3 linked regions of the Lewinella sp. 4G2 genome follow. Each later gene encodes a partner of the first gene's protein in a complex. Links are inferred from orthologs where the notes say so. Each region holds a gene or a part of one and is shown on either strand. Other genes may lie near its edges. The genes, in order: A3850_RS03505, scpB and smc.

What was found.
Region 2: A3850_RS03505 (region 1) and scpB share a complex: the UniProt entries of both Bacillus subtilis proteins name them as parts of the cohesin-like complex. The link is inferred for Lewinella sp. 4G2 from one-to-one orthologs.
Region 3: the proteins of A3850_RS03505 (region 1) and smc are in contact, whole or in part, in a crystal structure (PDB 3ZGX), measured with the Bacillus subtilis proteins. The link is inferred for Lewinella sp. 4G2 from one-to-one orthologs.

Annotation. Positions count from the first base shown.
Region 1 is NZ_LVWJ02000014.1:479,491-488,411, forward strand. Bases 5,745-8,690 are described here. They hold A3850_RS03505 (ScpA family protein), read left to right. Parts: upstream 5,745-6,808; coding sequence 6,809-7,573; downstream 7,574-8,690. Other genes in these bases: A3850_RS03500 (GAF domain-containing protein), read left to right, coding at 6,078-6,599; A3850_RS03510 (penicillin-binding transpeptidase domain-containing protein), read right to left, coding at 7,649-8,482; A3850_RS03515 (DUF1304 domain-containing protein), read left to right, coding at 8,549-8,690. In the rest of the region: A3850_RS03485 (aminopeptidase), read right to left, coding at 1-1,055; A3850_RS03490 (immunoglobulin-like domain-containing protein), read right to left, coding at 1,280-4,459; A3850_RS03495 (DUF2911 domain-containing protein), read left to right, coding at 4,838-5,677; more of A3850_RS03515, read left to right, coding at 8,691-8,911. UniProt on the Bacillus subtilis protein: Participates in chromosomal partition during cell division. May act via the formation of a condensin-like complex containing Smc and ScpB that pull DNA away from mid-cell into both cell halves.
Region 2 is NZ_LVWJ02000019.1:407,716-417,207, forward strand. Bases 3,498-6,388 are described here. They hold scpB (SMC-Scp complex subunit ScpB), read left to right. Parts: upstream 3,498-4,608; coding sequence 4,609-5,169; downstream 5,170-6,388. Other genes in these bases: A3850_RS18705 (DUF697 domain-containing protein), read left to right, coding at 3,693-4,490; A3850_RS18715 (DUF2480 family protein), read left to right, coding at 5,295-5,810; A3850_RS18720 (type IX secretion system membrane protein PorP/SprF), read left to right, coding at 5,946-6,388. In the rest of the region: A3850_RS18690 (alpha-L-rhamnosidase C-terminal domain-containing protein), read right to left, coding at 1-1,375; A3850_RS18695 (DMT family transporter), read right to left, coding at 1,444-2,316; tRNA (adenosine(37)-N6)-threonylcarbamoyltransferase complex transferase subunit TsaD, read right to left, coding at 2,473-3,465; more of A3850_RS18720, read left to right, coding at 6,389-7,109; A3850_RS18725 (OmpA family protein), read left to right, coding at 7,260-9,492. UniProt on the Bacillus subtilis protein: Participates in chromosomal partition during cell division. May act via the formation of a condensin-like complex containing Smc and ScpA that pull DNA away from mid-cell into both cell halves.
Region 3 is NZ_LVWJ02000014.1:2,897,955-2,908,682, forward strand. Bases 3,553-7,679 are described here. They hold smc (chromosome segregation protein SMC), read left to right. Parts: upstream 3,553-3,918; coding sequence 3,919-7,479; downstream 7,480-7,679. Other genes in these bases: A3850_RS12115 (uridine kinase), read right to left, coding at 3,553-3,744. Outside these bases: A3850_RS12085 (T9SS type A sorting domain-containing protein), read left to right, coding at 1-395; A3850_RS12090 (hypothetical protein), read left to right, coding at 456-725; A3850_RS12095 (hypothetical protein), read left to right, coding at 976-1,185; rplT (50S ribosomal protein L20), read right to left, coding at 1,307-1,651; rpmI (50S ribosomal protein L35), read right to left, coding at 1,767-1,961; A3850_RS12110 (alpha/beta hydrolase-fold protein), read left to right, coding at 2,267-2,968; more of A3850_RS12115, read right to left, coding at 3,130-3,552; A3850_RS12125 (T9SS type A sorting domain-containing protein), read left to right, coding at 7,728-10,728. UniProt on the Bacillus subtilis protein: Required for chromosome condensation and partitioning.

The sequences.
Region 1 (8,921 bases):
CCGCCTTTTTTCATGTCGGCGATCATATCCCAGTGCACGCTGGACTGGTTCTTCCCGCCACACTGCGCGTAACTCTGGCCGATGGCCATGTGGACCGTCCCGCCAATCTTCTCGTCGAATAGGATGTTTTTGCTGAAGCGGTCAATGGTGTAATTCGTCCCGATCGCCGCTTCCCCAAAGCGCCGGGTGCCCTCGATCTTAAAGGTCTCATCCAGCACGTCCTGGCCCTCTTCGGCTGTCCAGCTTTCGATGTAGCCATCCTTCACGGTGAGGGTCACGCCACGGACGACCTTCCCGCTATTGATGGCCGGGTAATCGAAGTGGATCTTCCCGTTCACGCTGTCCTCTTCCGGGCTGGTATAGACTTCGCCGGAGGGCATATTCGTTTGTCCGTCGCTGTTGATCCACGTGCGGCCGTTGGTGGTGAAGGTGATGTCCGACCGGTCATTGACGTAGCGGAAGGTGGTACAGCTATTGAGTTTATCGACGACAGTCTGCTGGCGTTCCCGCACGGCTAACCAGGCGCCTTTCGGGTCCGTACTCGTGGCTTTGGTGGCCTGCATCACGAAGTCGGTGTATTCCTCCAAGCTCATACCGGCCTCCTCGGCGAGGGCCGGGCAGGGGTAGACGCAGGAGTTGCGTTTCAGCCCCCCGGGTTCGCCGCGCCGGGCCGTCCGGGCGAAGTACATTTCGTAGTAGGGCTTCACCGCTTCCCGCCGGGCGTTGCGCAATTCCTCGGCCGGTGGTTCCTGCCGCAGGTTGAAGGGCGCCCGGATGTTGATGTAGGCCTCAAAATTCTCCATCGCTTCCCGGAAGAGCACGCCCACGTAACCCGCCTGTTCGGGGCTGGCGTAATCCCTGATGGCAGCGCCACCACCCTCCACGGCAAGGTCGTATTCCAGGTGACCACCGGCTTTCAGGACGGCTTCCTGCAGGGCGCCAATCAGCGGTGCGGCGAGGGTCGTCGTGCTCACGTAGAGGCGTTCGCCGGCCTGTAACTCTACACAGTAGTTTACGAGGAGGTCGGCGTAAGCGGTAAGTTGTTCTTTGGTCATGGTCGTTGTTAGTTGGGTACCCGGGCGTGCGAAACTTACAGTTGAGCGCCCCAACTGAGCGGGCGCTGCCGCAGGTGCAAAGCTCAGGAACGAGAAAAGAGGGATGCCGGTTGTCCAGTTGGATACTGCAAAATAAAAGTGCCCGCCCCACCCTGCGCTGCGCTACGGGTCGGGCGGGCACTCCCGCAGTCCGGAAAGTTCCGGATTAAGCTAAACTAAGGTGATCAAATACCCTGCTGGAAGGTACCGATGATGATCGTCAGCTGCTTACCCGTGAAGTCGAGATCCTCATCGTACATATCCGCGGGGATGTAGATGGTCGTCGCTTCCGTAGCTGCGTCAATGGCATCCTGAACGGAACTGTAGTACTGACCCGTTTCTTCGAGGTAAACGCGTACTTCACCGCCGTTACCACTGACGTTGAAGGTGGCTTCCGCGCCATCGTCCGTGCCTACGGTGACAGTGCCGGTTTTGCCGTTTGCCGTAGCCGGGTCAAAGGTGACGTCGAAGGTAACCGTACCGTTTTCGCCAATCATGCTGGCACTGACATTGCTCACAGTAAAGTCGCTGCTGGAGGACGTTACCATGAGGTTGTTACCCGCCACGTTACCACTGTTCGTGATCGTGTAGGTCTTTACCGGCCGTGGGTCGGCGCTCATCCGGTTGACGGTGCCGAAGTCGGTACCTACCGTAGCGGCGTCCGTGCTCAGGGCGGCGCCCAGGACGGTTACTTCCCGCTCCACGGGGGTGGCGGCGTTATTAGCGTCGTCCGTTGCGGTGAAGGTGAGGGTGTAGGTTCCGGGAGTGGTCACGTCCACGCTACCTGCGGTGGTGGCGGTCAGTCCGGAAGTACAGTTATCAGCGACGGTCGCGCCGGCATCCGTGTAAGGTTGGTTCAGCGGCACGTCCATCATCGCCATCCCGTTGAGGGTGATGACTGGCAGGACGTCGTCCGTTACCACTACGGTTGTGGCGCAGCTAGCCAGGGCAGCCGTTCCTGCTGGTCCGCGGACGTACAGCGTAACGTTCACCCCGTTCGCACCTGCGTCAGCGCAAGAAAAGTCGCGAGAGGTCTGGGTGCCAGCAGCGTCGAAGCTGTAGACGAGGTCATCGCCTAAGCATTCCGTGAGGAGGGGGCCATTTTGGTCTTCGAGGGAAGTCGCTTCGACGGTAATGGTCGTCCCGTCGCCGTCAGAAAGATTGACGCTGACGTCGCCACAAACTACTTCGGCCGTTTCGCAGGTTTCGGCGATATCGACGATGCTGGCACAGCCCGCTGCATTGTTGAAGACGGTTACGCTGCCACCGTTGTCGTTGATAGTAGCCTGCAGGTCGCAGTCAATGGAGCAACAGGCGCTGAAGTTGGTGTTGCCGGAGATGGTGAGGTCGCCGCTGGACAGGGTGAACTCTTCCAGGTCCAGCCCACCAGTCAGGTTGCTGTTGTCAGTAAGTACGAGGCCGCCGGTCGTCACGCCGTCGGAGGGTACGTCTACGGTCGCCAGGGCTGTGTTGCCAGAGAGGGTAAACGGACCACCGACGGTCGCCAGTTTAGGAATCTTTAGCGTGGTGAGCGCAGCGTTATTGTTGAGGGTGATGCCATTGGTGACGCTCGTCAGTTCCGGGAATTCTACCGTGGCCAAGTTGTTGCCCAACGCATTGGGAGAAGTGATCGAGATAGAATTGGCGGAGTTGGCCCGAATGATTGCGCGGGACGCCATTTCGTTCCCCTCCAGCGTGATATTGCCGTTAAAATCCAGCACTCCGGAGTTACCGAGTTGGATATCGTTGCGCGCGAAGTTTTTGATACTAATGTCGCCACCTACGAGTGAGAGGCTGTTGAAGAATACGTTGAAGGGGTTATTTGGCGTCGCATTTTCCAGGATCAGGTCTCCGCCGATGTTGCGCACCAGAAAGAGCTTCAGGGCGTCGGATGCCCCCGTAAAACCAGTGCCAGGACTCGTGATCGATAGGTCTCCAGCAATGTTGACGCCCAAGGTCTGGACGTTATTGTTATTGGAGTTAACGTTCAGATCCCGGAAAAGGGGGTGGTTACCGGAAAGTCTGAAGGAACCAAAATTTAGGATATCGGGAAATTGAATAACTGCTAATTCCGGATTGTCAGCCAGGACGTAGTTACCTACGGTTTGGGTGTTCTGCATGAAGATGCTCCCCAGATTATTGTTGCCACTAATGGTGATATCGCCACAAGTCTGGCAGGTAAACTTCAGACCGGTAGCGGAGGTATGGGTATTATTTGCAAAAGTAGTTGCTCCCGTTTGGGTGCGGAAGTTGATCTCCTGGCCGGCTTCGAAAGGATTATCGGTCAGCGTAAGCGTACCGGTAAGATTTGAGCTGGGGTCATTTCTGGCGAGACGGATGGAGCGCGCAATGTTGTTGAAGAGCATGTTGCCCCCTACGGAAAATAGTTTCTGCATTTCAATCTGGGCCGCCACTTTGCTCTGGTTCGTAAAGGCGACGTTCCCGGTAATGAATTCGATGCCATCGAAGTTAAAGAATGGCCGCGAACCACTGGGGCGGTCGTTGTTAGTTACGGTCAGGTTACCAGTGATCGTGGAATTCGTTTTCCCCTTAAAATTGATCACGTTAAGCTCCGGTTGGCTATCCTGAATGGTAACGTTCTTCGTAGAAGTGATCTGAAAACAGGTGATCTCCCGCAACTTGGCATTACGCTCAACCAGGAAGTCTCCGGAGATCGTATTCAGATTATTCAGAGACAGTTGCGTCAGTTCGGGGTTGTTACTCACCGTAAGGGCGCCGGAAACGTTGAGGTCCCCCAACTGAAGATTATTGGAAAGGAAGGTATTGGTTACCGTGAAGGGGCCGGTGATTTGGTCCAGGTTGAAGAACTTTACGTCCTTTAGGCCACCCGTCCGGCTAGCGTCAATGTTATCCGTCAGGATAAGACGGTCGATGGTGCCATCCAGGTTATTTAGGGAGACCTGCCACTGGCCGTTACCAACGGAGTTCGTGACTTCCACACCGCCTCCGATGGAGGTGACGCTTTCCATCTTTACCTGCGAAAGGCTGCCGGAGGCATCGCGCACGATGAGGTCACCGCCGATGGTCGTCAGATTATCCCAGGAGACGAAGCCCTGATTATCGTTGGTCCAGCCGAGGATGGAGATCGTTCCCGTCACCTCGATCAAGTCCTTAATGTTATTGAGGTCGGAGATGGCACCGCCCGCCATCGGCACGCCACCGTTGAGGGTCAGGTTACCGTCTACCGTGGTGTAGCGGTCGTTGTTGCCATCCACGAAGGCCTGGATGTCGGCGTTGGAGGAAAGAGTAACGTCGCCCGTGAAAGTTTGGGCGGAGAGTTGGCCGGTGCACAAGCACGCTAGCAGACAGACCACGAGGGTGGCCAAAGAGGAAAAACGATGCATGACGACAGTGTCTTGGTTGTTGTTGAAATAGGTAAGCGGCACAAAATAGACGAAAGGAAAGAGCCTGGGAAGGCCAAATACTGTTTTTTCACCATACGTACGGATGCAATCGATTGAAAGCAGGAATTAGTCAACTCAGCCCCTGAATATGGACAAATTGGTGGGGCGAACCGTCCTAATAAACTCCCAACGGGTGAAGCTCACAACAATTCTTGTAGCCACACGGTATACATTTAGGTCCTTACCTTCGGGTTGCTTCCCGGTCCCATTCCTTGGCACCCGCGGCAGCGACACGAAGTTAGTCCCGCACTCAGTCGGGGCGCCCAAAATACCTTGTCAATTACCGGCCAGCACGGCCACAACCAAACCAACCAAACTATGCGCAAGCAACTACTTACCCTCCTGTTGGCCTTCATGGCCCTTGGCCTTACCGCTCAGATCACCACCCCCGCCGCCAGCCCGAAGGCGAAGACGGAAACCGTCATCGGCCTCACCGACGTGCACGTGGAATACAGCCGCCCCGGCGTGAAGGGCCGCAAGATCTTTGCCGCGGACGGCCTCGTGCCCTACGGCGAAGTATGGCGCACCGGCGCTAACGCCGCCACGAAACTGACCGTCAGCGACGACGTCATGATCGGCGGGCAGGAAGTAAAGGCCGGCAGCTACGCCGTGCTCACCAAGCCGATGGCCGCCCAGTGGGAAGTCATGTTTTTCCCCTACGAAAGCGGCAGCTGGAACAGCTACGTGGATAAGATCCCCGCCGCCAAAGTCATGGCCACGAGCATGAAAATGGGCGACGCGAAAGTCGAGAACTTCACCATCATGTTCGACGAGTACACCATGGACGGCGCCAACATGTATATGATGTGGGACCAGACGATGGCCATGCTGCCCATCAAAACCAACGCTATGGAAGCCGTACAGGCCAACATCAAGCGCGTCATGGCCGGCCCGAGCATGAACGACTACTACAACGCCGCCACCTTCACCGCCGAAACCGGCGACAACAAGGCCGCCCTCGAAATGATCACCAAAGCCAACATGATGGCCGGCGACAACGCCCGCTTCTGGATGCTGCGCCGCCAGGGCCTCATCCAGGAAAGCCTCGGCATGAAGTCAGAAGCCAAGAAGAGTTTCGAAATGTCCCTCGCCAAGGCCAAGGAGGCGGGGAATATGGACTACGTGCGGATGAACGAGAAATCGCTCAAGATGCTCTAGAGACGTTAGACTTTAGAAGTTAGATTTTGGACGCTTCATTCGGTTGCTTCGCTTCCTCACTTGGAAAGAGACGTTAGACTTTAGAAGTTAGATTTTAGACGCTTCATTCGGTCGCTTCGCTTCCCTCACTTGGAAAGAGACGTTAGACTTTAGAAGTTAGATTTTGGACGCTTTATTCGGTCGCTTCGCTTCCCTCACTTGGAAAGAGACGTTAGACTTTAGAAGTTAGATTTTAGACGCTTCATTCGGTCGCTTCGCTTCCTCACTTGGGGAGAACGAAAGGGCCGGGTGAAGCGTCTTCTAATTTCCGTAAACTCGCAACTCGATACTTGCCACTCGCCACTCGCCACTCGCAACTCGCAACTTGCAACTCGATACTCGCCACTCCAATACTCAAAAAATGTCCGCCAGCGCCACTATGCCTTACTTCATCAAGCCGTCCGTAAATCTTTCCGCTGCGGAGAAGGAGGCTGCCTACGCGCTCGCTCACCAGCAAATCGTAGCGACGATCGGGGACGAAACGGATGAGACCATCAAGATGGTCACCATCAACTGCCTGCTGAAGACCCATTTGCCCTATTACTACTGGGTCGGTTTCTACCTGAACCGCGGCGACGAAACGCTCACGGTCGGGCCGTATCAGGGTACGCTCGGTTGCCTCTACATCAAGTTTGGCCGCGGGGTTTGTGGCACGGTGGCGCTGTCGCAGGTGCCAAAAATTGTGGGGGATTGCCACGCCCTGGCGCAAGGGACCGAGCACATCGCCTGTGACCCCAACAGCCGTTCGGAGATCGTGCTCCCGGTGATGCGAAAGGATGGATCCCTCCTCGGTGTTTTTGACGTAGACAGCAGTGAGGTGGCGTCTTTTGATGGGGTGGATTTGAGGTGGTTGGAAAGGATACTAACAGTCTTCAGTCTATAGTCTGTAGTCTATAGTGGCTCTGGGCAGTTGACTATAGACTACAGACTATAGACTATCAACGCCCGGCCGCTCCAGGAACCCTCCACTGCGCTTCGCTTGGGTGTAGGGCCGCCTGGAGAGCCTAATTACTATAGACTACAGACTATAGACTCACTACCTTTACTCGCAACGAATAGGAACCCGAAAGCTTAAATCCCCCCACTCCCCCCTTGGCTACCTACCAAATCAAACTCCCCCAATTCGAAGGGCCCTTCGACCTGCTGCTGTTCTTCATTGAGCGGGACGAGCTGGATATCTACGACATCCCCATCAGCCAGGTGACGAACGACTTTCTGGCTTACCTCCACGAGGCGCAGACGATGGATATTGACCTGGCCAGCGAATTCGTTCTCGTGGCCGCTACGCTCTGCCGGATCAAGGCCAAGATGCTCATCCCCCGTAAGCCCGTGGATGAGGAGGGCAACGAAATTGACCCACGCGAAGAGCTCGTCGCCCGGCTACTGGAGTACAAACGGTACAAATCCGTCCTGGACGAGCTTCGCCGCCTGGAGACCGAACGCGGCATGCGTAACTACCGGGGCAACATCACTTCCGAGCTCGCCCAAATTGCCACCCGCGCCCTGGTGGACGTGGAACTCGAATCCGTCACCCTCTTCAAACTCCTGAAGGCCTACGAGCGGATGCTCACGAAGATGGAAGAGGCGGCTAACCGGCCCGTCGTCCACGAGATTGCCCAATTCAGCCACACCATTGAGGAGCAGCAGGAGCGGATCCTGACCATGGTCGGCGGCATCACCTTCGGCAAAAGCCGGCCCAGTTTTACGGATGTCTTTGCGGCCTGCAAGACGAGAATCCACGCCATCGTTACCTTTCTCGGCCTACTCGAATTACTGAATGCGCGAGAGATCACGTTGATTCCCGGGGAGGGGGTGAATAATTTTTGGTTGGGGCTGCCGGGTGGGGAGGAGGAGTGAGTAGTCAGGTAGTACGGTAGTCGGGTAGTAGCATAGTGCGTGACTACCCGACTTCGCTACTACCTGACTACCCGACTACCCGACTAAAACACTAACAGCTATCTCCACCCGGCTCTTCAGAAAAAGCTCCCGATCCAATTCCCCAACGGGCTCAACGTTCACCGCCACGTACCGCACCCGCCCTTCCTGCACCGCGTAGCCGACGAACCAACCGTTGTTGTGGCCGCCGTCAACGGACCAGCCGGTTTTGCCGTAGAGATCGTAGCCATCCCCGTCCGATCTTTTCATGATGGCCTTTAACTCGGAGAGGGTTTCTGGTTGAAGGGGCAGCTTTTCCTCGTGGATTCGGCGTAAGAACTCAATTTGCTCCAGTGGCGTGATCCTGGCAGAGCCCAGTAGCCAGAACAGGTCGATGCTGTCAGCGCTGACCCGGAAATCACCGTAGTCCAGCTTAGCCAGGTAGTGGTTCATGGAGTCGGGGCCGATCCGCCGGGCGAGGCCCTGGTAGCAGGGGACGCAGGAGCGGGCGTAGGCCTGGGCCAAGGTCATATCCTTATTCCAGGATTCGACGTTGCGAGTAGTCCCATCCCACTCAAAAATGGTGTTCCGGTCCTCCAGCAGCCCCATCTCCAGGCCAATGGCGGTGTTCACAATTTTGAAGGTGGAGGCCGGCAAAGCTCCCGCTGTCTTCCAAGCGAAGTCATTGGAAAAAAGACTATCGGTAACGGCGTCGTAGAGCAGGACGCTTCCGATCAAGTCACGGTCGCTGAAGAGGGTGTCCCAATCCGCCATCTCCCGGCGCTCCGTGTAAGTTGGTGGATATTCCCGGTCCAAGGGTTCCCCAACGGAAATACCATAGGCACAAAGGAGGATGGCAAGTACGCAACCGGTAGCTATGAATCTGATCATCTGGATGGCCGAGGGATAATTATCGTTTCTTGGTCCAACAAGAAACGACATTTAACAATCACCATTATGCCCCTCTTCGCTCAGATCGTCATCGCCCTGCTTGCCCTCATCCACGTATACATCTTCTGGATGGAGTCGTTTTCCTGGGAGCGGTCTGGCCCAAAAGCCTTTTCAACCCTCCCGCGTGACCTGTTTCCTAAGACAAAGGCAATGGCCCAGAACCAAGGTGTCTACAATGGTTTCCTGGCGGCTGGCCTGGTCTGGTCCCTACTGATCAGTGATCCAACGTGGGCCGTCAATGTCGCACTCTTCTTCCTGGCCTGCATTGCCGTAGCGGGCGTAGTCGGTGCCCTTACGGTGGACCGGAAGATTGCCTTAATTCAGACGGTACCGGCTCTGGTGGGAGTGGGGAGTTTGTTAGTCGGGTAGTAGCGTAGTC
Region 2 (9,492 bases), on another replicon or contig:
CGCGGTCGCCCGTATTGTGGTAGTAGTGCCAGATGCCGTAGTGGCTCACGCTGGCGAGCATTTGCATGGGGAGTTCCTGGTCCCAACTTCCGGCCGGGACGGGGCTGTAGATCGTCGAATCCTTCCGTTGCCAGTGCATGAGTTCGCGGATGGCCTTGCGGGTGAGGTCGTCACTCCGGCGGTCCAGCGCGTATACGGTTTCGCCGAGTTCGTTCACGACGTCGCCCCACCACTGGGCGCGTTCGCGGTCGGGGCAATCCATGTAGGTATCCCGCATCGTCAGGTAGAGCGTGCGTTGGGCCTTCTTCCAGAGCAGGTCGAGATCGGCGTCACTGCTCTTAAATAGTGGCGTGAATTCGGTAGCGAATCCGCTCTCCCTGTAGGCCAGGTCGAACACCTCGATGCCGGCCGGGAGGACGTACCAAACCTCGTGGCCGTTCATCCAGCCCGGGGTTTCGAAACTCTGTACGCCAGCCTTCGTGTAGTACACCGTTCGCACGTTCGGCGGGCCGCCACCGCGGTAGTTATCGGTCAGGATTTCCAGACGGAGGCCCGCTTCCGGGGCCTTGATGCGGAAGTAGGGCGTCACCTGGGCATTGTAAGGTAGGGCCAGTTTCAGGGTATCGAAGGTCTGCGTGGCGCCACGTTGGTAAGGCGTTTTGTACTGGGCTAGCGGGCCATTCTTCCACTGGGCGATCGGTCGGGTTTCGCCCCGGTGGCCGGGCAGTTCAATTTGGCGCTGACGCTGGTGCGAAGTAAGTGGGAAGGGCCGTTCAGCCGGGGGAAAGGGGTGGACCTCCAAACTCCGGACCCGCGGCCAGGCAGAGTCGTCATAATCCGGAACCTTCCAGAAGTCGTCGTACTTCGTCGCGTCGAAAGCGATGTTGGATTCCGGCAGCCGGTAATTGGGCCGCGGTGGCCCCGTCTCCCCGAAAGCCGGGTGGATGATCCCCCGCCACTCCGCCGACGACTGAATGGCGGATGGCCCGTCCAACCAAAAACCGGGGAAGCCGCTGGACTGATGGGAAAAGCTCTGCTTCCCGAAGTACCACAGCAGAATCCCAATGGTATTCTCCCCCTCCAACAAATGGGCGGCTAAATCGAAAGTATCAACGTAATACGCATTAAGGTAGGGCCCCCGCTTAAGGCCTCCCTCCCGGACGACGAGTTTACCGTTGACGTACAACCAGTACTTGGAATCCGCCGCAATTTTAATGGGGTACTCCGCCATTTCCGCCGCACTGACGCTGAAGTCGTGGCGAAAGGCCTGCCACAGATTTGGCGAATCCTCCGCGGCCCGGGCGGCGATCCACGTCTGGGCGGTCAGGGATGGAAGGAAACTCAGCAAGCAGCCAAAGAGGAAAAGTAAACGCATGGCCCTAATGTAAGCGATTGGCGGGGTAGGAAGGCGTAGAACGGTAGGGCTACTGCCCGTGGTCTCCGTCAAAACTGATCCAGTGGCAAATCTTCCGGTGGCGGGGGACGCAACATCCGTTTGACCGCCGCGTAGCCGAAGACGGCCACGATGATAATGGCGGTACCGACGTAGAAGGTGGGCTCCAACTCTTCGGCATCGTTCAACAGGAAGTAGGCCAGCAGGATCCCGTACACTGCCTCCAGGTTGACCGTCAGGTTGGCCGCGAAGGCGGAAAGGGAACGGAGGGCCTTGAGGAATAACCAATTGGTAAAAATGGTGCAGAGCAGGGCGAGGGCCACCAGCCAAAACCAGTCCGTAGCGGAAGGCCAGAACTGCCCGCCGTAGAAGGGTAAGAGGGGGGTGAGGAAGAGCGTCCCCGCTCCCAATTCAAGGAAGACGATTTGTAGCGGTTCGGCGCGTTCGACGTACTTCTTATTGTAGGAGGTGAAGACCGCCACGAGTAGGGCCGAAACCAGCCCGACGATCACGCCGGTGGTCATTGATGGGTCCACCCCGTCGGCGATCAGGTAGATGCCCGGCAGGATGAGGAGGCCGACGGATGTTTCGTACCAGTTGAATTTCCGCCTCACGATCCACGGTTCAACGAGGCTGGAGAACAGGGAAGTCGTCGCCAGGCAGATGAGTCCGACGGAAGCGTTGGCCAGTTTTATGGCTCCGTAGAACGTCACCCAGTGCAAGACCACCAGGACCCCCAAACCCGTGAATATCAGCACCTGCTTTCGACCGAGGTCACGCACCAGGTTGGCGACTCCTACGAAAGGAGCCAGGGCAACGGAAGTAATCAGTACCCTCCACCACACCAGCGTCAGCGCCGAAAGGTTAATGATGTCTCCGATAATACCGGTCGCCCCCCAGAGTAGGACGGCCAGGTGCAACATCGCGTAGGCGTTGGTGACGTTGGGAGGAGTGGATTTGATGGGGCCTAATTGAATAAATAATCAAAGTGCACTCCCACGGGGAACCGCCAAGGAGCAACGCAAAGATCAAAAAAGAAAAGCAGGGCCAAAAGTGGCTTCGAGGAGTTGGGGAACTGCCTACAAACGCGCACTTGGCGCCACCTCGTGCCCGACAAATTCCCCGGCAGCATATTTAAAGGTCGCCGTAACGCCGATCATCGCCGCGTTATCGGTGCAGTACTGGATGGCGGGGACGAAGGTCTCCCACCCTTCCCGTTCCCCGAGCTCGGTGAGGCCTTGGCGGAGGGCACTATTGGCACTGACGCCCCCGGCCAGGGCTACGCGCGTCAAACCCGTTTGGGCCACGGCAAGCTGGACCTTCCGCAACAGAACGGACACGATGACGTGCTGGATGGAAGCACAGATATCGGGCAGGTTTTCCTTCACGAACTGGGGATCAGTCTTCAATTTCTTTTGCAACGTGTACAGCACGCTGGTTTTGAGGCCGCTGAAGGAAAAGTCCAACCCTCCGGGATCGGGCTCGGCGAAGGGGATGGAAGGTTCCCCCTCCCCGGCCAGTTTATCGATCTGGGGGCCGGCGGGATAGTCGAGGCCCAGCATCTTTCCCGTCTTATCAAAGGCCTCCCCGGCGGCATCGTCGACCGTCCGGCCAATGACCTCCTGGTCCATGGCCGACCGTACGACCACTAATTGGGTATGTCCTCCGGAAACCGTCAGGCACAAAAAGGGGAAGGCCGGCTTGGGGTCCTCCGCAAAGTGAGCCAGGACGTGAGCTTTCATGTGGTCCACCTCGATGAGAGGCAGGTCCCGCGCCAAGGCAAAGGCCTTCGCAAAACTGACGCCGACCATGAGGGAACCGATCAGTCCGGGGCCCCGGGTGAAGGCGACTGCATCTACCAAATCGGGAGTAACGCCAGCCCGTTCGAGGGCGACGGCCACCGTAGGCACGATGTTCCGCTGGTGAGCGCGGCTGGCGTGCTCCGGCACCACCCCCCCGTACTCCACGTGAATGGCCTGGGTAGCGGTGACGTTGGATAGCACTTCCCCATCACGGACAATGGCCGCGGAAGTATCGTCGCAGCTGGATTCGAGGGCTAGGATAGTGGGCATGTGGCGAAGGTAGTTTATAGTCTGTAGTCTACAGTCTGTAGTCTGTAGTCTGTAGTCTGTAGTCTGTAGTCTGTAGTCTGTAGTCTTTAGTCGGGGCCACTATAGACTACAGACTATAGACTCTAACGCGCAGCCTTCGTCTAATGAATTGGGTAGTTCGTAGATAAACCAGGCATTTTACACCCTCCCAAATAACCTCACTTCCCCGCTGCGCGTTACTACTCTGTATGCGCAAGAAAATCACCAAGTACGTCAAGCAACAGCTAAAAGACTCGATCATGAATCCGAACAGCAATACGGACAAGAACCGCCACGCCGAAACTGTCATCCGAAACCACGTGATCTGGAGCATGGGGGCCAGTTACATCATCCCCCTTCCAATTGCGGACGTGTTTGCCGTCTCAGCCCTGCAGCTCGACATGATCCGCCAACTCTGCCGGGTATACGATATTGACTTTGCGGAAACCCAGGGTAAGGCGATCGTCTCTTCCCTGACGACTTCCACGATGGCGAGAGCCGGCGCGCGAAGCCTGATCAAGGTGATTCCTGGCATTGGCACCGTCGTTGGTGGCATTACTACGGCCATCATTAACGGCGCGAGTACTTACGCTTTGGGTGAGGTCTTCAAGCAGCACTTTGCCCACGGTGGTACCTTCCTGGATTTTGATACCGACCGCTTAAAGAAGCTTTACAAAGAGAGCTTCGAGAAAGGCAAAAAAGTAGCCAAGGACTGGAAGGAAGAAGAAGCCACCGCTACGGCTACGCCTCCCCCCACGCCGGGCACCAACCCTACCCCACCCCCGACGCAAACGGCCGTTCCCGACCCTCACGCCCCCACCTTCGCCGGTACGGACGCGCCCCAGGCTACCGCAGCCACCACACTGGTGGAAGACCCAACCGCCCCCGGTCCCGCGCCCATCAATGATGAGGCCATCCGGAAGATCAAGGAACTGGCGGAGATGAAGGCGCAGAACATCATTACGGAAGAGGAATTCCAGGTGATGAAGAAGCGGATCTTGAGTTAGGAAGTTGCGAGTTTCGAGTTGCAAGTAGCGAGTATATAAGTTGCAAGTATCGAGTCGCGAGTTGCGAGAACTCGACACTTGCAACTTGCAACTTGCTACTCGAAACTATCTTTGCGCGATGCAGTACCTCGCCCAACACATCGAGTCCCTCATCTTTGCCGCCCCCGCCCCGATTTCGCTGGAGGAATTGCAGGACGTCCTGACCGAAAACTTCGGCGTCCGCTTCGCGCAGAAGGTGATGCTGGAAGCCCTCGACGAGTTGGCCAAACGCTACGATTCCGACGCCCACAGTTTTGAAATCGTGGAGGTAGCGGGTGGTTACCGCTTCATGTCCAAAGGTGCCTACCACGAAACGATCGGTACCCACCTGCGGATGCAGAGCAAGAAGAAGTTGAGCCGTTCCGCGCTGGAATCCTTGAGCATCATTGCTTACAAGCAGCCCGTCACCAAATCCGAATTAGAAAAGATCCGGGGGGTGAGTTGCGATTATGCCGTGCAGAAACTGCTGGAGAAAGAGCTCATCACCATCCTTGGCCGTGCCGATTCCGTCGGGAAGCCACTGCTCTATGGCGTTACGAACCGGTTTTTGGATTACTTCGGCATCAAGTCCATTGCGGATTTGCCGACGCCGAAGGACTTTTCGATGCCGGAGAGTGAGATTGGGGAGGTAGTGGAATAGTTGGGTAGTTGGGTAGTCGGGTAGTCGGGTAGTATCGTAGTCAGGCACTACCCGACTAAGTACTACCCGACCAACAACTCAACCCACAGGCCAACCATACCGTTTCCTCCAAAACGCCCCACCCCATGGCCGAAACCCTCACCAACCGCGTCGCCGCCTCCGGTCTCATCACCCTCAAGCTGGAGGAATACTGGCCCACCGCCGGCTTTGCCACGTTTGACCTCAAGGACTATCTCTTTATGGGGCTCATCCTGAAGGAGAAGGATTTTCGGGCGGCGGTGAAGGAGCACGACTTCAGCCAGTACGCCGGGAAGACCTTGTTGGTCTTTTGTTCGGCGGATGCCATCATCCCCAACTGGGCCTACATGCTGGTGGCGGCTGCTGCGGCGCCCTTTGCGGCGGATATTTACCAGGGCACCGAAGAGGCGTACTTACGGCAGCATTTCCGGGGGGTAATCCAGCAATTAAATGTCGCCGACTTTGCCGATAAGCGGGTCGTTATTAAGGGGTGTGGCGACCGGGCGGTGCCGGCTTCGGCCTACCTGGACGTCACCAAACACCTGCAACCCCACGTGAAATCGTTGATGTTCGGGGAGCCGTGTTCGACCGTCCCCGTTTTCAAAAAGCCGCGGAAGAAGTAGCGGGTCGTTTTTGCGCTGCTTAGGGTGGCCCACCGAGGCCCGGGCGCGTCCTTTATACTCATAGTTAAGTAGTATCTTGCCGTTCGCCGCGCCGGTTTTCTGGTGGGTGGCCATGATCCCTTAACCCGCTCCTTTATGCGTTTACACCGCTTATTGCCCTTCTGTTTTGCCCTGGTTTTCGCCACCGGCCTGCGCGCGCAGGACAATCTTTACACCCTCCACGACATGGCGCCACTCTGGCTGAACGCCGCTAATACGGGCGCTTTCGCAGGTTCCGTGCGAGTGGGTGGGATCTACCGCGGGCAATGGTACAGCATCAACGGAATTCAGTCACCGACGGCCTATTTGGATGCGCCATTACCATTCGCGCTGCGTAAGCAGGACTGGATTGGTGTAGGACTAAGCCTGGTGAACAGTAAGCAACCCTTTAACGGGATGAATGATACGGATGAGAGCCCCGTCAACGCGGACATCACCGAGAACTTCTTTGGTTTCAGTGCGGCCTATCATTTGAGTCTGGATAAGAAGCGGACCAACATCCTGACGCTCGGCGCCCAGTACGGTTCCATTTCCTACGGCGGGGAATTTGCGGGCGTCCTCGATCAGGAGGGTAACATCGCCAGTGCACCCGGCTTCCAAACGGAGGGTTTCAACGAGTTCCAGCCGACTGGTAACAATATGGGCAGCGGCGGCAGCGGCCAGGGCAACAACAACCGCAGCGTTAATGATCTCAACGTTGGCCTCAAGCTGAAGCTCCTCCTCGATAAGAAGAAGGAAAACGTCTTTGAAGGTGGCGTCACCATGCTCCACCTGACCAGCCCCGAGCGGCGGCCCATTTTCATGCGGGAAGGCGTCACCAACCCGCCTGATTCGATGGGGATGAACCCGATTAACCCCGGCAATGGACCGCGGGAGCTAAGGGAACGCAAACCGGCCATCCACGCCCACGCGCGCTTGGACCTGGAGATGAGCGAGAAGTGGCGCCTCCAGCCGACGGCCGTCTTCCTGCAATCCAGCCGGTCCAGTTTCGTGAGTGCCCAGGTTTGGGGGCAGCGGAATTTGCGTAAGGACCTGGACCTTCGCCTCGGCGTGGGTTACCGGACGGGCGATGCGGCTCAATTACTGTTCGGGTTAGACTTTGAACAGATCAAGACGGCCATCAGCTACGACCTGACGGTAAACTCCAACTCCCGGCAAGTGACCAACTACCAGGGAGCTTTTGAGATCTCGGCCCAGTACATCTTCAACATCTACAAGAAACCGGAGGTCGTCCCGACCATCCTTTGCCCGGATATTTAGGCTCATCTTTCGCCTGAGTGCGTAGTCCCTCAGCTTTAAGCTTGGCCCCAATGTCGGCCGGCGGGGGATTTTACCTACTTGCCTGGCACCTGCGGCAGCGCCCGCTGCGTTATACATTTCCCGTTGCTACTCGGTTATCTACTTACGAATATGAGATATTTCTTTTCCGCCCTGCTGTTGCTTTCCGGAATCTGCGCCGCCGAACTGGCCGCCCAGCCCCTGGCCGGCACCTCCAACGTGGAACAACTGCAACTGGCGGCAGACTCCGCCTACGCCAACCAGAACTGGTACGTTGCCCTGGAGAACTACGACAAACTCTACGACGAAACGGACGACGACGCCATCATCCCCATCAAGGCGCTCATCAATCTGAAACTGCGCGACATCGCTTCGGCCACGCGCGGCTACAAACAGGTGTTTAGGCGCATGGAAGCCAGCGACACGACCTACAACGAACACCGTTTCTACTACGGACAGGCATTGAAAATGGACGGGCAGTACGACGACGCGCGGACCTACTTCGAAACCTTCCTGATGCACAACACCGACGAGCGAATGGCTGAATTCGCCAACCTCGAACTCGAAGGCATCCGCCTCTACCGCGACGCCCCGCAGGAGACGAGTGAAGTAGCCCTGGAAATCCTGGGCAAAAGCGTGAACGGCGCCTTCAGCGAGTACTCCCCCGTGCTGACGGCCGATGGCAATACGCTGTACTACTCCACCTGGAAAAGCAGCAGCGAAGTGGTGCAGGACGGCGAAGAAGACAGCTACAGCCGCATCTTCCGCTCCACTAAAAGCGAAAAGGGGGAATGGGGCAAACCCGAAGCCCTCGGCAAGGAAGTGAACCGCCCCGGCGTGCAAACCGCCAACCCCGCCCTGAGCATCGACGGCCGCCGGATGTACTTCAACCGCCTGCGGATGGAGAGTAATCGCATCGCCGAGGCCAAGATCTACGTCAGCGACGTGGAGGACGATGGCTGGAAGAGCGGCAACCCTGTCGGGGGCATCAACAGCAATAAACACCTCGCCCTGCAACCCGCCGCCGGTGAGCTGTTTGGTAAGGAAGTCATCTTCTTCGTCTCCGATATGGACGGCGGCTTCGGTGGCCTGGATATTTACTACGCTACCTACGAAGGCGAAGGCCGTTTCGGCAACCCCATCAATCTGGGGGAAGAAATCAATACGATCGGTGACGACATCACGCCGTTTTACTTCGACGGTACGCTGTATTGGTCCACCGACGGCCGGCCCACGATGGGTGGTAAGGACCTTTTCTTCAGCGCCTGGACCGGTAATAGCTGGACAAAGCCCGAGAACATGGGCACGGGCTTCAACAGTACCGTAGATGATAAATCTTTAAGTGTATACGGCGATGGCCTCATTGGTTTCATGACCTCCAACCGCGAAGGCGGCCGGTCAGTGAAGAGCAAGACTTGCTGTGACGATATCTATGGCTTCCAGGTAGCGGAGATCTTTGCGGACCTGGTGGTCGGCGTTTTCAACGAAGCCAAAGAGCCACTGACGGTAGGCCAGGTGAAACTCCAACCCACCCGGAACGGCAGCGACGATGGCCTCGGCCAGCAAAAGACCCGCGACGACGGAAACCGCTACGACTTCGGTTTGGAGTTGGAGACCGAGTACTCCGTAACGGCGACCTCTCAGGGCTACTTCCCCGAAACCGTGGAGATCAACACGCTGGGGCTGACGGAATCCAAAGAGATCCAGCACATCTTCTTCCTGAAGCGCGACCCCTCTCAACCCCTCCCGGGTGAAGAAGGCGACGGCAGCGGTGATGGTGATGGCAATGGTGACGGTAGCGGCACCCCCGTATTCGATACCATTCAGATCGAAGAGGCCGTTGTGCTGGAAAATATCCTGTACGACCTTGACAAATCCGACATCCTACCCGAAGCGGAGGGTGACCTGCGGCAATTGGTGCAGATCATGGAACAGTACCCGGACATGATCATCGAACTGAGCTCCCACACCGATACGCGCGGCCCGGACGATTATAACCAGGACCTCAGTAAGCGGCGGAGCGCCAGTGCGCGGAAGTGGCTCATCATTCAGGGCAACATTGCCGGCCCGCGGATCAAGACCAAAGGTTACGGAGAGACCCAACCCCAGGTCGTAAGCGCCCGCCTAGCGGAGCGGACTGGATTCCTCGCGGAAGGGGACGTCATCACCGATGCCCTCATTGCTAGCCTGGCCACCGAAGAACAGAAAGAGCTGGCCCACCGGCTGAATCGCCGGACGGAGTTCAAGGTGCTGGAAGGCCCGGACAACATCATTATCCGCCGCGACGTCATTGAGCGCCGTCTGGAGGGTGCGGATCGCCAGTCATTACCAACGGAAGCAAAGCCCACGCGTCAGCCCCGCCGGG
Region 3 (10,728 bases), 2.4 Mb from region 1 along the record:
TCGAATTTTTGGACCAGGATGAAGATGGTGCCCTCTTCTACGAAGATTGCAACGATATGGACCCACTGATTTCTCCGTTCGCCGAAGAGATCCCGGGTAATGACGTGGACGAGAATTGCGACGGCTCACTGTTCCCGGTCAGCACGGATCAACCGGCCTTGGTCGGCGTGAGCATCTTCCCGAACCCAACTTCTGGCCGGGTAACGGTAACCTACTCCGGCAACCAACGCCTATCGTATAAAGTCTTCGATCTCTTCGGGCGCCAATTGCGCGCCGGAGCGTTTAGCGGCAGAGCAAGTGTAGATATCAACGATTTGCCGAGTGGCGGCTACTTCCTGCAAGTTGTTGATATTGCGTCCGGAAGGGTAGCGGTAGAGCATCTGCGGAAGTGGTAGGTGTGGATTGTAGCTACCACCATAAAGTGATAAATTGGTGATTGGAAAATAGCTGATGATATGTCCACAACCACCATTGTTTCCAGCTACGCCGCCATCATCTTAATCGGCATCTTCCCAATCCTCTCCGTCATGCTTTGCGCGGCGTTGGCCAACTACTGCGGCTGCCGGGCCGACGAGTCGAAAGTCCACCCCTGTAAATGCCACGGCGTCGAAATCGGCGGGTTTCTCTATACTGCCGGCGTCATGGGCTGGCTGATGCTTGTCACTTTGCCTATCGCGGGCATCTTACTGGTGCTGTTTACGCTGCGGCTGTTGATCTGGGGGTAGGGCAGTTAGCGGTTGTTTAGGCGCTGCCGCAGGTGCAGCGTGATGAGGATGAAAACAAAGTGATGAATCAATAGAAAGCATTCTCTCCGTAGTCTGGACAGACCACGAAGTACTGGCGCGCAACCGAAATTCTTGGCTGTTAAAAGTAGCGTGTTGGCCGTTCCGGTAGGGTTAGAGGCAGCTTGTAGACACAGATAGGCTCTACCTCTCCGTATTTTTCCGCATATTGAAGCCCTAAAACAGCAACGATATGAAAACACAGAACATCGGATTCGTACTGATGATAATTGCCATCGGCTTGATCGGCTTTCAAATTGGAGCCACTGCAAAGCATGAGGATAACAGGTACTTCTACCTTTTACCCATTGCCATGGCATTCTTGCTCACGGGTATGTTTTTATGGATGAGGGTGGCACTGAAGAGCAAAAGTAAAACCAACGACGCTTCGGAAGAGGCTTAGCTTTCCACTGACTTGAGCGAGACGTGCTCTCCGCATTGAAGTAATACTATAGTACAATATGAAAGCCCCGCTCATCCAACGGACGAGCGGGGCTTTACTTGTTTTAGCTGGTTGCTAAGGCTTACTTCACGCTATTCACTACCGCCGTAAACGCAGCTGGGTGGTTCATCGCCAAGTCAGCCAGAACCTTACGGTTCAATGGGTTACCCGCTTGAGCGAGACCGTGCATAAGGCGGCTGTAGGTAGTACCGTTCTGGCGAGCGGCGGCGTTGATACGTACGATCCACAGGCGGCGGAAAGCGCGCTTCTTATTGCGGCGGTCGCGGTAGGCGTAGGTAAGGCCTTTTTCAACGGCGTTCTTGGCTACGGTGTAGACTTTAGAACGTGCACCAAAGTATCCTTTGGCGGCTTTGAGGTAGCGCTTGCGGCGCGCGCGGCTGGCAACCGCATTTACTGAACGTGGCATAAAGCTCTGTTTTTGTGCAGTACGGAGACCGAGTGGTTCTTTTTGGCCCGTACTCTCGTGGAAAATAGAACCCCTCCCTAAGACGCTGGGAAGGATGGAGAAGAGAAACCTCTTCTTACTTACAAAGAAGACGCTTGATTCGCTTCTCGTCCGCCGTAGAAACCATCGCCGCGTCACGCAGACGAAGCTTAGCTTTGTTGGACTTGTTGCGCATCATGTGCGACGTGTAAGCCTGGAAACGCTTCACTTTACCAGATCCGGTAATCTTGAAACGCTTTTTTGCACTACTGTGCGTTTTCATCTTAGGCATAGCACCAAGTTTTAAAATGGAGCGCAAAGGTAATTAATCTCCCGCTGACAAACAAATACAACCCGAGCACTAATCTTTCGATCTCGAAGACTACAGACTAAAAATCCCCGGCCGCTCCAGGAACCTCCCATTGTCGCTGCGCTCGGATGCGAGGCCACCTGGAGAACCTAAGTCGCGTGACTACAGACTAAAGACTAAAGACTATAGACTACAGACTGAAGACTACAGACTGAAGACTGAAGACTACAGACTACAGACTATAGACTCTAAACTCCAGACTACAGACTAAAAATTTACCTTGCACCATGCGCAACCTCCTCCTTACCCTCTTACTCCTTCCAATCGGATGCCTCCAAGCCCAGTGGCAACCCGGGATGCTGGACCGTGGCCTGGACACCATGCACTACCTCGTCCACTTCCCCGAAGGTTACGATCGGGATACCGCCGACTGGCCCGTGATCCTTTTCCTTCACGGAGGTGGCAACAGTGGCTCAGATCTCCAACGGGTACGCGAGTCCGGTTTGCCAAAGGAGATTGATAATGGCCGGAAGGTGCCCGCCATCATCATCGCCCCCCAGAACCGATTCGTGGCTGGTTTTTGGGACCACGTCACCCTAACCCATTTGCTCGACGATTTTATCGCCCACCACCGCGTGGATGAGCACCGCCAGTACATTACCGGGTTCAGCCGCGGCGGATTCGGTGCCTGGATGACGGCCATGCACAACAATGGCAGGTTCGCCGCGCTCGCTCCCGTCTGCGGAGCCGTTCCCCACAGCTATAATGTCTGGATCGATCCTGAACTCCCCATCTGGGTTTTCCACGGTGCGCAGGACCAGTCCATCTACCTCTCCGAATCCGTAGATATGCTGGAGATCCTACAGCGCAAGATGACCGTCAAACCCAAATTCACCGTCTTCGAAAATACCGCCCATAATGCCTGGGATCCAGCGTATGCTACCGACGAGCTTTATGAGTGGATGCTGGCGCAAAAGAAAAGTCTATAGTCTACAGTCTTTAGTCTATAGTAGCACCACTACAGACTGTAGACCAACGAGGCCCGGCCGCTCCTGGAACCCTTCACTGCGCTACGCTTGGGTGAAGGGCCACCTGAAGAATCTAAAGTCCGATGACTGCAAACTACAGACTATAGACTACAGACTGTAGACTAAACAAGACTCTCCACAAAAGCCCGAACCACCCGCAGCCCCATCCCAAAGTCCGTATTATTATTCACGATGATGTCCGCCTTCTCCTTGTAAGGGGATAGGTACTTTTCGTAAGCGGGCAGCACGTGGAATTCGTAGCGGTACAGGACGTCATCCAGTGGGTAATTCCGCTCTACCCGGTCGCGCTTGATGCGGCGGACGACTTTAAGGTTATCCTTGGCGTGGAGGAAGATCCGTAGGTCAATCATCTTCCGTAGTTTCTTGTAGTGGAAGACGAAGAGGCCTTCCACGATGATGACCGGGGCCGGCTTGAAGACCAGCGTTTTCGGCTCAGCTACCTCATTATTAAAGACGTACTCCTGGCGGTGGACGGTCTTTCCTTCCATGAGCAGGGACAAATCCCGCACGAATTCCCGTTTGTAGATGGACCAGGGAATGTCGAAATTTTCGATCCCATTATCGTCCTTGCGCTGCAGGTGGATGGGCTTATAGTAGTCATCCATACTAAGGTAGCAGACCTGATCCTCGTCCAGCCCTTCACGCAGTTGTTTGATGAAGGTGGTCTTGCCCGATCCGGACCCGCCGGTGATGCCAATGATGAAGGGTTTCTGCATGGGCCGTAAGGTAGGAACTAGGTCCGGAAAATGAAGCTATTCACCTTAGCTGCTCGGTAGTCCTATTTACCACCCTTTACTCCGCACCCGCGGCAGCGCCCTAAATATTTAGTGCGTGCACACTTAACCCGAAATTCAGCGCGGATTTCCGGACCGCTAATTACCTTCGCCGTCATGCGCCTACGCCAGCTCGAAATCAAGGGGTTCAAGTCCTTCGCCAACCAGACGATCATCAACTTTGATAAGGACGTGATCGGGGTCGTGGGGCCGAATGGCTCGGGTAAATCGAATATCGTCGACGCAATCCGCTGGGTGCTCGGCGAGCAGAAGGGTAAGGAACTGCGCCTCGATAAGATGAGTTCCGTGATCTTCAACGGCACCAAAAAGAAGAAGGCCGGTAACCTCGCCAGCGTAAGCCTGACCTTCGATAACGACAAAGGGCTGCTGCCCACGGAGTACGGCACGGTACAGATCACCCGGATGCTCTACCGCAATGGCGACAGTGAGTACCGCCTCAACGGCGTGCAGTGCCGGCTGAAGGATATCAGGTCCTTATTACTGGATACCGGGATCGGGTCCAACTCCTACGCGATCATTGCCCTGGGGATGGTGGACGATATCCTGGCCGACAAGGACAACTCCCGCCGCCGCATGTTCGAGCAGGCCGCCGGGGTGAGTAAGTACAAGCAGCGCAAGAAGGAGACACTCAACAAACTCAAGAATACGGAGGGCGACCTGGATCGGGTAGAGGACTTGCTGCACGAGATCAACAATAACCTCGTCAGCCTCGAAAAGCAGGCCAAGCGGGCACGTCGCTACCTGGAGATCAAAGCCCAGTACAAATCCATTAGCCTGCAACTTACTCAGGCCCGGGTGGGTGCCCTGCGCAAACGCTTCGGAGAGCTGAAGGGGCAGATCACCACCGCCGAGGACGACTACCGCAACGTGGACGTAAAGATCCGCCAACTCGAAGCCACCCTTGAATCCGAGAAGGCCAAGCACATCGATAAGGAGAAGGCACTCGGTGAGCGCCAGAAGATGCTCAATGCCCTGGTCAATGAACTCCGCGGCCTGGAGAACGAGAAGAGATTGCTCGCCCAGCGCAAGACCTTCGTGAAGCAACAGAGCGAACAGTTGTACCGGGACATCAGCACGGCCGGTAATCAGTTGACGGATCTTTCGGAGCAGATCACCCGCATGCAAACCCAAATTGGGGAAGAGCGCGTCACGGAAGCCGAACGCAAGCAAGCACTTGATGCCGCCGAGGCCGCCCTAACGGAAATCCGTGAGGGCCACCAGTCCATTAAGGGCCGCCTGGAAGAAGGGCTCAAAGAACAGCAGACCGAGGAACGCAAGATCTTCGAGTTCGAAAAGCAACGGGCCATCAAGGCCAACCAGATCGCCAACTACCGCAGCCAGATCGAACGCAACGAAGGAGAGATGGAAGGCCGCCGGGGCGAAAAGGAAAGCCTCGAAGCCGCCCTCGCCGAACTGGAGGCCGAAGAGAAAACCGCCCTCCAGGAATTGGAGCAACTCGAGCGCGCCGAAACCGAACGCCGGGAACAACTCGACCAGGCCCAGGAGGCCACCGACCGCCTGCAGCGCGAACAACAAAAGATCAACCGTAAGCTGGATCGCTTCCGCAACGAGTTTAAGCTCACTAAGAGCATGATCGATAGCCTGGAGGGCTTCCCCGAATCCATCCGCTTCCTCAGCCAGAGCAAGAAGTGGAACTCGGAAGCGCAACTCCTCAGCGATCTGCTGCTGGTGGAAGAAGACTACCGCGTTGCGATCGAGAATTTCCTCGGGCCACTCCTGAACTACTACGTCGTAAACGATGCCGCCGAAGCGAAGGAAGCCATTGAATTGCTGACCAAGAGCCAGAAGGGAAAGGCCAACTTCTTCCTCCTCGACCAAATTCCCGCACGCAACGGCATCGACCCACCCGCGCCCGCCGGCACTCGCCTGGCCAGTGGGGTAGTAAGCGTGGACGCGAAGTACCGTATACTCATGGACATGCTCCTCGGCTACACGGTGATCTCCGAAAAAGACGAGTTCCCGGAAATGCCACCGGCCAGCGAGGCCCACTACGGCGTCATCACCAAGAGCGGCCGCTTCCAGCACACGGGCATGTCCGTCAAGGGTGGTTCCGTAGGCCTGTTCGAAGGCAAAAAAATTGGCCGCAAGAAAAACCTGGAAGTACTCGAAGGCCAGATCCAACAGGCTGAAACGGAACGCAAGGAGGTCGACAAGTCCTTATATAACGAACGCAACCGCCTCAACGAGCTGCGGCAACGCCGGGTGGATAAGGATATTCAGAACAAGCAGCGCGAACTCAGTCGCCTACAGCAAAAACGCGCCGGCCTCAAGGCACGGGTGGAAAGTTTCGCCAATTACTTCCTCGAAACCCAAACCAAGAACGAGCGGCTCGCCGAGCAAGTGAAGGCTACTACGGACGCCATCAAACTGCTGGAGGTAGACCTGACGGGGGCACAAACAGCCGTGGAAGCACTGCGCGAACAGCTGGCCGGGACGGATGGCAATTACCGCCAACTCAGTGAGCAGCTGACCGAAGCTTCGGGTGCCTACAACCAGCAGAACATCGAGTACATCCGCCAGCAGAATAAGGTCCAGACGCTGGAGCAAGAAGTCCAGTTCCGCCAGAACCGCCTGCAGGAGCTAGGCCGCCAGGAAACCTCCAACAAGGATCAACTGGAGAAACTCGCCAAAGAATCCCGACAATTCGAGGAGCAGGAGCAGACCATCGCCCGCAACCTCGAGCAGATGTACGCCAACCGAACGGACTACCAAACTACCCTGAATTCCGTCGAGCAGGAATACTTCGCTGCTCGCACCCACATCAATAACCTGGAAGACGAGCTTCGCCGGGAGAACCGCCGCCGGCAGGATGGACAGATTCTTGTCAACCAGCTAAAGGAAAAGTTCACGGACGTCAAGTTCAAGATCAACGGTATTGCCGAACGCCTCAAAATTGAATTCGACCTGCAGCTGGAAGCCCTGAATGAGATGGACATCCCCGAGTGGGTAGGTTCGGAAGGTGACCTGGAATTGAAGGTAGATCGCCTCCGCTCCCGCATCGCTAACTACGGCGAGATCAACCCAATGGCCGTCGAGGCCTACGACGAAATGAAGGAGCGCCACGAGACTATTTCGGGGCAGCGCGACGACATTCTCAGCGCCAAACAGACCCTGATCAAAACGATCAAGGAGATCGAGGAGACGGCTACCGTCCAGTTTTTAGAGTCCTTTGAAAAGGTCCGCAATCACTTCATCGAGGTCTTCCGCAGCCTCTTCACGGAGGACGATAATTGTGACCTCATCCTCGAAACGCCGGAGGACCCGCTGGAGTCCAAGATCGAGATCATCGCCAAGCCCAAGGGCAAGCGGCCCACGACCATCAGCCAACTTTCTGGCGGGGAAAAGACGCTTACGGCCACGGCGCTACTCTTTGCGCTCTACCTCCTCAAGCCGGCGCCCTTCTGTATTTTCGACGAGGTGGACGCGCCGCTCGATGATGCCAATATTTCCAAATTCAACCGCATTATCAAGAAATTCTCGAAGGAGAGCCAGTTCATCATCGTCACTCACAACAAGCTCACGATGGAAGCCGTGGACACCATTTATGGCGTTTACACCAACGAGCAGCAGGGTAGTGGGGTGTTGCCCGTCCAGTTTACTGAGCTAGAGGGTAGTTCGGTTTTCTCCGCCGTCTAGTGGTTCTGAGCTATTGGATTCTGGGCGCTGCCGCGGGTGCCAGGTAATGGGGAAGGAAAAATGGGAATCACCGAGTTAATACGATAACGGGAAGCAAATAATAATTCCGCGATTGATTACCGTGACGAATATTGTCCGCAAACGAACATTGAAAGGATGTTTAACCTACCTTAGCGGGGTCTAAACACCTGTCAAATGTTTGGGCCCAGTGTTTTCCTCCAAGTAATCTCATTTTAGAATCCTCTTACATGATGAATTTTTTACCCCAGTGGAGCCGGACGGCTCTCTGCTGCCTGCTGCTTATCGGCGGGCTTCCCCTATTGGCCCAGCCCGCAAATGATTTGTGTGGTGACGCTGTATTGATCGCGCTCGACGTACCTACTGACGGTACGACCGTAGAGTCTACGCAAACGGATGCGCCTACGTGCGACTCTGGTTCAAGCGTCGGCCGTGGTGTATGGTACACCTTCGCCGGTACCGGTGACCAGGTGGTAATCACCGTCGACCTGGTAGGTTGGGATGCTGAGATCAACGTCAGTTCCGGCACGTGTGATGACCTGACGAACATCATTTGCCGCGATTCTGGAAACCCAGAAACAGCTACGATCGACACGGAAGTAGGCACGAACTACTTTGTCTACGTCGCTGACTGGATCACAGGCGAAACACGGACGAACGACGGTGAATTCACCATTACCATCTCCGCTCCTCCAGCCCCAGCCCCGGTGCCCGCCAATGATGAGTGTGATGCTGCGGTTGCGCTTACCGTAAATGCTGACCTTGATTGCGCCGTTTTCACGTCAGGTTCTACTGAGTCTGCTACCGAATCTGCGCAGGGTAACGGCACCTGTGGTGGTACTGCTGACGACGATGTATGGTACAGCTTCGTAGCTACTTCCGAAAGCCATACCATTGAACTCTCTAACGCGTCTGCTACCTTCGGTACGACGAGCACTGATCTCTACCACATTGTGTGGAGCGGTACATGTGACGCTCCCGTACAGGTGCAGTGTAGCGACCCTAATACGTCCAGTCTCTCTGGCCTTACCGTTGGTGATACGTACTTGGTTCAGGTCTACAGTTGGTCTGCGACGGGCAGCATTGCCTTTGATATCTGCGTAGGAACGCCTCCACCGCCCCCCGCTAATGACGAATGTGATGCGGCAGTAGCAGTGACCGTTAACGATGATTTTGAGTGTGGTACCACTACTCCCGGTACCATCACCTCAGCTACCCAATCTCCTCAGGGCAATGGCACGTGCGGCGGTACTGAAGACGATGATGTATGGTTCAGCTTCGTTGCAACCAATGAAGCTCACCGAATCACCCTCGGTGACATTGATGGTTCAACCACAGATCTTTACCACGTTGTGTGGAGCGGCACTTGTGATGCTCCCGTACAGGTAAATTGTAGTGACCCGAATACCAGCAATCTTACTGGCCTGACGGTAGGCGAAACCTACCTGATCCAAGTGTACACCTGGACGGCTACGGCTGGCCAAACGGTAGACTTTACGGTCTGTATTGGTACGCCTCCCCCGCCACCAGCGAACGATGATTGTGTGGACGCTATTGAGCTCAATGTTGAGTTTGAAGGTTTCACTTCTCCGGACACCTTTGATAACATTAGCGATACGCCATCGGACCTGCCCGCCCCTACTTGTGGTGGCACCTTCGGTGATGGTGCCGACGTGTTCTTCACCGTAACGCCCACCAGTGATACCCTCATCGTAGAGGTTGCTGATGGTGGCGACGGTTCTAACGACTTCGCCATGACGGCCTACTCCGGCCCCTGTGATGATGCCACGCAAATCGAATGTGATGATGATGACGGCCCCGGCTCTTTCCCCCGCCTTGAGCTTGGCGGTCTGACGCCCGGTGAGCCCATCCTCCTGCGCGTTTACGAATTTGGTCAGAACGGTGATGGTGCCTTTACCATCTCAGCCTTCGAGCCCGCACCAGCTGCGATTGTCCTCGACTGCCCCACACTCGATACGATCTTCGTAAACAGCGATTGTTCCGCCACTATTGAAGACATCACCGGTGACGTTACCGCGGATGATGACGAAGCTACCTTCACCCAGGATTCCGTTGCTGGCACCATGCTAGCCTTCGACCCCGCTGTGCCTACTGCATTTGACGTAACGGTTACGGCAGTAAGCCCCAACAACCCCGCTCCATCGACTTGTGTCGTCAGCGTAGAAATCATTGACACCATCGCTCCCATTTTAGTCTGCCGTGATGTAACCGTAGACTTGGATGACATGGGCAATAGCACGTTGGATAGCATGATGCTGGCTGATAGCGTGTTCGTAGAAGTGGTAGAAAACTGCGCTGGCGAAGTGCTTGTCGCTCAGGACGGTGACCTAAGCATCAGCTGTGCCTCCAACGGTACCGCTCGGATCACGCTCATCGGCACGGATGCTTCCGGTAACGTTGGAACTTGTATCCAGACCATTACGGTACTGGACACTAGTGAATTCTGCCTCGGCGAACTCGTCCTTGAATGTGGCGAGCCTACCGATTCCATCGCCGTTGGTGATGACTGTATGGTTGCCCTCGAAGATTATACGGGTACCGTCATGACGAACGCCAACAACATCACCCAGGAGCCTGCTGCTGGTGAAATGGTTGGCCTGGGTGATACTACCATTTTGGTTATCGCTACGATTGGTGATCAGATTGATACTTGTACTATCCTGGTTAACGTGGCTGACACTACCGCACCCACCGCCGTGTGTGCTGACCTGGTAATCACGTTGGACGACGACGGCAACGCTGCGGTAGCCGATTCAGCTGCTGCCCTGGGTGCCGGCTCTACGGACAACTGCACCGTCGATGCCCTCACCTTCGCCACTGACGTAATGACCCTTACTTGTGCAGAGGCTGGTGACTCCACGGTTACTGTTACCGTTACCGATGAAAGTGGTAACTCTTCTACCTGTACCTCTGTAATTACCATTGCCGATTCCATCGCTCCGGTCATCACGGTAACGACACCAACCATCACTCTCAGCGACGATGGTGAGGACGAAGTTGACGTAACTGAATTCGCTACGGCCACCGACAACTGTGACCCAGCTCCGGTACTTACGGCCAACCGCTCCCTAACGTTCGGTTGTGGTGATATTGGCGCTCAGACGGTAGTAATCACGGCGACTGACGCTAGTGGTAACACTTCTACCGACAGCGTCGAAGTTATTGTTCTCTTCGAACAGCCCGACCTCGCCTGTATTGCTCGCCTGAACG